Regions from separate parts of the Mesorhizobium sp. M0437 genome, predicted to be linked through region 2. Evidence: predicted binding sites of a transcription regulator. Region 2 holds the regulator's gene; the other holds the start of a gene.
What was found. The regulator LexA, encoded in region 2, represses DNA repair genes until DNA is damaged. The targets are predictions, from matches to a motif close to TGTTCNNNNTGTGTTCNG.

Region 1: the regulator LexA is predicted to act here: its motif matches at 2,115-2,132, upstream of NKI72_RS28760 (ATP-dependent helicase).

The regions. Positions count from the first base shown of each region.
Region 1 is NZ_JAMYRK010000069.1:13,933-17,352, forward strand. It holds gene NKI72_RS28760 (ATP-dependent helicase) at 1-2,073, opposite strand, end outside; gene NKI72_RS28765 (glucose/quinate/shikimate family membrane-bound PQQ-dependent dehydrogenase) at 2,326-3,420, shown strand, end outside.
Region 2 is NZ_JAMYRK010000066.1:5,076-8,495, forward strand. It holds gene NKI72_RS28265 (ComEC/Rec2 family competence protein) at 1-1,425, shown strand, start outside; gene lexA (transcriptional repressor LexA) at 1,419-2,153, opposite strand; gene kynU (kynureninase) at 2,601-3,420, shown strand, end outside.

The DNA.
Region 1 (3,420 bases), on a different contig from region 2:
GCGGCGTTCCTCCTCCAGCCCTGAGCGGCCGCCCTCGTCGAGCGAGCGTTGGTGCGGGAACAGGCCTTCTTCCCAGCCGGGCAGGAACACGGTTTCGAATTCGAGGCCCTTGGCCGAATGCAGCGTCATGATGTTGACGGCGTCGAGCTCGGCGTTCTGCTCGGCGTCCATCACCAGCGCGACATGTTCGAGGAAAGAGCGCAGCGATTCATACTCCTCCATGGAGCGGATCAGTTCTTTTAAGTTCTCGAGCCGACCGGGCGCTTCGACCGAGCGGTCGTTCTTCCACATGTCGGTGTAGCCGCTCTCCTCCAGAATGGTCTCGGCGAGCTCGGTGTGCGGCGTGGTTTCGAGAGCCTTTTGCCAGCGTTCGAAATTGGCCGATACCTCGCGCAGTGCCGCGCGCGGCTTGGGCTTCAGCTCGTCGCTCTCGGCAAGTTTTGCCGCCGCCTCCAGCATCGGGATGCGCAGCGCCCGTGCGGTGTCGTGGATCTGGCGGATGGTGGCCTCGCCCAAGCCGCGCTTCGGCACGTTGACGATGCGCTCGAAGGCGAGGTCGTCGGCGCCTTGCGCGACGACGCGAAAGAAAGCCAGCGCATCGCGAATCTCGAGCCGCTCGTAGAAGCGCGGGCCGCCGATGACGCGGTAATTGAGGCCGAGCGTGACGAAGCGATCCTCGAATTCGCGCATCTGGAAGGAGGCGCGGACGAGAATCGCCATGTCGTTGAGATTGTGCTTCTGGCGCTGGTAGGCCTCGATGGTCTCGCCGACGGCGCGGGCCTCCTCTTCGGAATCCCAGGCGGCATGGACATGCACCTTCTCGTCGTCCTCGGCGATCTTTTCGGTGAACAGCGTCTTGCCGAAGCGGCCCTCATTGTGGGCGATGAGGTGGGAGGCGGTGCCGAGGATGTGCGCGGTCGAGCGATAGTTGCGCTCCAGCCGGATGATGGTGGCGCCGGGAAAATCCTTGTCGAAGCGCAGGATGTTGTCGACCTCGGCGCCGCGCCAGCCATAGATCGACTGGTCGTCGTCGCCGACGCAGCAGATATTTACGGTGGACAGGCGCGGGCTTCCCTCCCCCTTGAGGGGAGGGTGGCCGGGCAAAGCCCGGTCGGGTGGGGTCCGTGCGGCAGTGCTCGACCTACCGGCGGCAGTGCTCGACGCTCTAGCGGTGCCTTCTGCGGCAACCCCCACCGCCCGCGCAGCCGGCACCTCCCCCTCAAGGGGGGAGGATTGCGGCCGCTGCGCCAAGAGCCGCAGCCACATGTACTGGGCGGTGTTGGTGTCCTGATATTCGTCGACGAGGATGTAGCGGAAGCGCTTGTGGTATTCCTTCAGCACGTCCGGATTGGCGCGGAAGATGCGGATCGGATGGCACAGGAGATCGCCGAAGTCGCAAGCGTTCAGCGTTTTCAGCCGCTCCTGATAGGCCTTGTAGAGCTCGCGGCCCTTGCCGTTGGCGAAGGCACGGGCATCGCCCTCGGGGATGTCGGCGGGACCGAGGCCCTTGTTCTTCCAGCCGTCGATCATCTGGGCGAACTGCTTGGCCGGCCAGCGCTTGTCGTCCAGCCCTTCGGCCTGGATAAGCTGCTTGATCAGGCGCACCACGTCGTCCGTGTCGAGAATGGTGAAGTCGGATTTGAGCCCGGCCAGCTCGGCATGTCTGCGCAGCAGCTTCACTCCAATCGAGTGGAAGGTGCCGAGCCACGGCATGCCCTCGACATTGCCTTCGCCGATCAACAGGCCGATGCGCTGCTTCATCTCGCGCGCCGCCTTGTTGGTGAAGGTGACGGCGAGGATCTGCGACGGGAAAGCCTTGCCGGTGGCAAGGATGTGGGCGATGCGGGTGGTCAGGACGCGCGTCTTGCCGGTGCCGGCGCCGGCCAACACCAGAACCGGGCCTTCAGTGGTCTCAACCGCCAGCCGCTGCTCGGGGTTCAACCCCTTGAGATAGTCGGGCGCATTGTTCTGGTTGCTGCGGGCAGCCATGGCGCGCGCGGCAATGCCCGACGGGGCCACGGGCCGCGCGTTCGGTTCGTCAAAAAAAGGCATGTCTTCCGAAAAGCCGGACATCTCTCCCCGAATGTAGTGATTCGGCAGCGAAAGGCCAGAAGTGTCTCCGTTTTGTTCTCTGTCCAGTCGGTGGACTCACAATCTGGATGGGTCCGCTAACCAAAACGCCGGGCTTGCGATGGGTCGGCACCGTAAAACGCCGAGCTTGCTTGACAGGGGAAGCGGGCCGGAGAAAGTTGCGTGGGGGCAGGAGCGCAATGCCGGGTTGCCCATGGACGCGTCGCGGAGCGCACCAGTCGAAGGAGCACCGTCTTGGCTGTGGTCATTACCTCCCTGATCCTTTTCCTCATCGGCCTGGCGGTTGGCGGCGGCGGCATCTGGCTCGTGACGCTGGGCGGCAGCTGGTACTACGTCATCGTCGGTCTAGCTTTCCTTGTCGCGGCCTGGCTGCTCTACAGGCGCAGATCCACGGCGCTGTGGCTCTACGCGGCGATCGTGCTCGGCACGCTCGCCTGGGCGGTCTGGGAGATTGGCTTCGACTGGTGGGAGCTCGGCCCGCGCGGCGGCATCATCGTGCTTGTCGCGCTATGGCTGTTGACGCCATGGGCGCGGCGCGGGCTTACCGGTCCCGACGGACGCGCGCCGCTGATCCTCGCCGTGCTGGCCTCGCTTGCGGTCGCCGGCTATTCGATGACGACCGATCCAAAGGATATTGCGGGTGAACTCAACACCGACAAGGTGACGCCGACGGCCGATCTCGGCGGCAACGTGCCGGCTGGCGAATGGCACTATTACGGTCGCACGCAATATGGCCAGCGCTATTCGCCGCTCGACCAGATCACCGCCGAAAACGTCGCCAATCTGCAGCCGGCCTGGACCTATCGCACCGGCGACGTGAAAGGGCCCGACGACATCGGCGAGACGACCTATCAGGTGACGCCGCTAAAAATCGCCGACACGCTCTACATCTGCACGCCGCATAATTTCGCCATCGCCATCGATGCCGCGAGCGGTAAGGAGAAATGGCGCTTCGATCCGCAGGTCAAGCTCAACAAGGACCGCCAGCACCAGACCTGCCGCGGCGTGTCCTATTATGCCGATGCCAGGGTCGCCGCTGGCCAGCCCTGCGCCACACGCATCTACCTGCCGACATCCGACGCCCGGCTGATCGCGCTCGATGCGGCGAATGGCCAGGTCTGCCCGACTTTCGCCGAAGGCGGCACGCTGAACCTGGTCGCCAACATGCCATATCCGAAGCCGGGCTATTATTATTCGACCTCGGCGCCGCTGATCGTCGCCAACAAGATCATCGTCGGCGGCGCGGTCAACGACAATTATTCGACGCAGGAGCCGTCCGGGGTCATTCGTGCCTACGATGCCGACACCGGCGCGCTGTTGTGGAACTGG
Region 2 (3,420 bases):
GCGTTGGTCGCCGGCACCATCATGGCGCTGCTGCGGGGTGCCTTCGCGCTGTTTCCCGATTTCTCATCGCGACGGCCGGTCAAGAAATATGCCGCGGCCGCCGCGCTTTTTTCGATTGCGGCCTACCTCGTCTTTTCCGGCATTGTCGTGGCGGCCGAACGCAGCTTCATCATGCTGGCGGTGATGCTTATCGCCGTGCTGTTCGACCGGGCCGCGCTCACCATGCGCAACCTGGCGATCTCGGCCATCGCGGTCATCCTGGTGTCGCCGCACGAGGTGGTCGGTCCGAGTTTCCAGATGTCCTTCGCCGCGACGGCGGCCCTTGTCGGCGCCTATGCAGGCTGGTCCGATTACCGCGCCGGCAGGGCCACCACGCCGCCGCCGCGGCAGTCGCCGCTACGCTTTGCCACTCGAAAGGTCCTGCTGGGCATGTGCGGTCTGGCGATGACCTCGATCATTGCAGGGAGCGCCACGGCGCTTTTCGCCATATGGCATTTCCAGCGCGTGGCGCCGCTCAGCCTGTTCGCCAATCTGGCCATCATGCCCATCGTGTCACTGGTCGTCATGCCCTTCGCCGTTCTCAGCGCGCTGGCGATGCCGTTCGGTGCGGATGGCCCTTTTCTCTATGTCATGGGCAAGGGGCTGACGGCGATGATCGCCCTGTCCGGGTGGATCTCGGAGCGCTCGCCGATCGATGCGGTCGGGCTGATTTCGCTGAGATCCGTCCTTCTGGTGACGATCGCCCTCGTCATTGCCAGCATGGCGACGACGTGGTTGCGGCTGGCGGCACTTCCTTTTGCGCTCGCCGGCTTGCTGACGACAACGCAGACACGCATACCCGACGTATTGGTCTCGGAGGACGCACGGCTGGTCGCGCTGCCGATCGGCAGCGGTGAACTCGCGGTCAACCGGGCACGCCCGAATGAGTTCACCATCGACAACTGGAAACGCGCGCTCACATCAGAGGCTATCGTCGCGCCGGAAACACCTGGAAAGAACGACCCGCAATTCGACATTGCCGATCCGGCCGACCTACCGCCGGGCATGCCGTTCATTTGCACGGACGGCCTCTGCCTTGCCAGGCATCCATCCGGCGCGATCATCGCGCAAGCCAAGGACCGCGATACTGCGCGGCCAGCCTGCGCCTTTGCCAGCTTGATCGTCATCGACGACGCCACCGCCCATAACCCCTGCTACTACGACCGGCTGGTCCTCGTCGTCACCAAACGGCAACTGGCGCGCGCGGGAAGTGCCGCCGTCTATTTCGATCCACAAGCGGCAACACGCGCCGAGATCCGCTTCGCCGTCGAAAAATCATACCGGCCCTGGCACGTGCAGCGGAAATTTTCACGCGCGGCACGGGGCCTGCCGCCATACCGCCGGGCCGACAACCCCAAAGCCGGCGCCAAGGGCGGAGCTCAGTAGCGGCGGATCAGTCCGACGAGCTTGCCCTGCACCTTGACCCTGTCTGGTCCGAAGATGCGCGTCTCGTAGGCCGGATTGGCGGCTTCCAGGGCGATCGAGGCGCCCTTGCGGCGGAACCGCTTCAGCGTCGCTTCCTCCTCGTCGACCAGTGCCACCACGATCTCACCGGGGCTCGCCGTATCGGCATTGCGGATGATCACCGTGTCGCCGTCGAAAATGCCGGCCTCGATCATCGAATCGCCTTTGACCTCAAGCGCATAATGCTCGCCGCCCATGATCATATCCGGCGGCACCGAAATCGAATGCGTCTGGTGCTGGATGGCGTCGATCGGCACACCGGCAGCGATGCGGCCCATCACTGGGATCGAAACGGCGGCGACGACATCGTCGTCATTTCCGGCTGCGGGCACGCGCGACGATGTCGGCTTGCCTTGCCGAGGGGCGCCTTGCCCAAGACTGCCCTGGATGACACTCGGCGAGAACTTGCGTGCCGCATTGAGGCCGGGGGCGATCGAGTCAGGCAGGCGTAGCACCTCCAGCGCACGGGCCCGGTTGGGCAAACGGCGAATGAAGCCGCGCTCCTCCAGCGCCGTAATCAGCCGGTGGATTCCGGATTTGGAAGCCAGGTCGAGCGCTTCCTTCATCTCGTCGAATGAAGGCGGGATACCGCTTTCCTTCAACCTTTCGTGGATGAACATAAGCAGTTCGTGTTGTTTGCGTGTCAGCATAGCGACCCCCAACAGAATCAGAAAAACAAACCCAGAACAAACACTATCTGTTCCAGTTGTGTTCCGCAACTGTTTAAAGTTTAATGAATGCGTTAAGGCTCGGGAAACAAACGACGTCCCCTACCGGCGTACCGCATTTTCACCGCCGCGAGCCTCATCGCCTTGATTCTGCTTTCGTTTGCGCCCTTCTGGCCTCCTAGAAGGCGGCACTGGCATCGGCCGTCGGTCGGCAAAAGGCACGGAATTGAACCCGTATCGACTGTGCGGTTTGGTCAATGCACCGTGAACGAAACGAACTCAAAACGCCAACCTCGGGTTAAGTCCCGGTTTCCACCGCCTGGTCAGGCTGCTTCTCGCCGGTGGAGCCTTGCTGCGCGCAACCAAGTAATGGAAGAACAGTCGATGCGTGTCCGGCGTTGCGTTGGATCTTGGGGGAGCAGACAAATCATGACAGGAATTCCCGATCTCGTGGCCATAAAGGCGATGGATGCCGCGGATCCGCTGCGCGCGATGCGCGACCGCTTTGTGTTGCCGCAAGGAGTGATCTATCTCGACGGCAATTCGCTAGGAGCTGCTTCACGTGCCGCTTTCGATGAACTGCACAAGGCCGCGACCGAAGAATGGTCGCATGATCTCATCCGCGCATGGAACACGGCCGGCTGGTTCAACATGCCGCTTGAACTTGGCGACCAGCTCGGGCGCCTGATCGGGGCCGCGGCCGGCCAGACAGTGGTCTGCGACACGACATCGGTCAATATCTACAAGCTGCTGCACGCCGCCATGGCCATGCGACCGGAGCGGCAGGTCATCGTCGCCGAGGGCGATAGTTTTCCGACGGACCTCTACATGGCCGAGGGTGTGGTTTCGACGCGAAAAGATACGCTGCTGCGCCTCTCGGGAGTCGACGCGCCGACCATCGAAGAGCTGATCGACGAACGCACCGCTGTGGTGCTGGTCAACCACGTCAACTATAAGTCGGGCGAACTGCGCGACATGCCGGCGCTGACGCGCAGGGCTCAGGAAGCCGGGGCGATGATCGTCTGGGATCTCTGCCACACTGCCGGCGCGATGCCAGTCGAACTCGACAAGGCAAACGCCGATTTTGCCGTTGGCTGCACCTACAAATATCTGAATGGCGGCCCGGGCGCGCCTGCCTTCATCTATGCGGCTGAGCGGCATCTTTCCGACATCCAGCAGCCGCTCACCGGCTGGTGGGGCCATGCACGGCCCTTCGCCTTCGAGCCAGGCTATGCGGCCGGCACCGGCA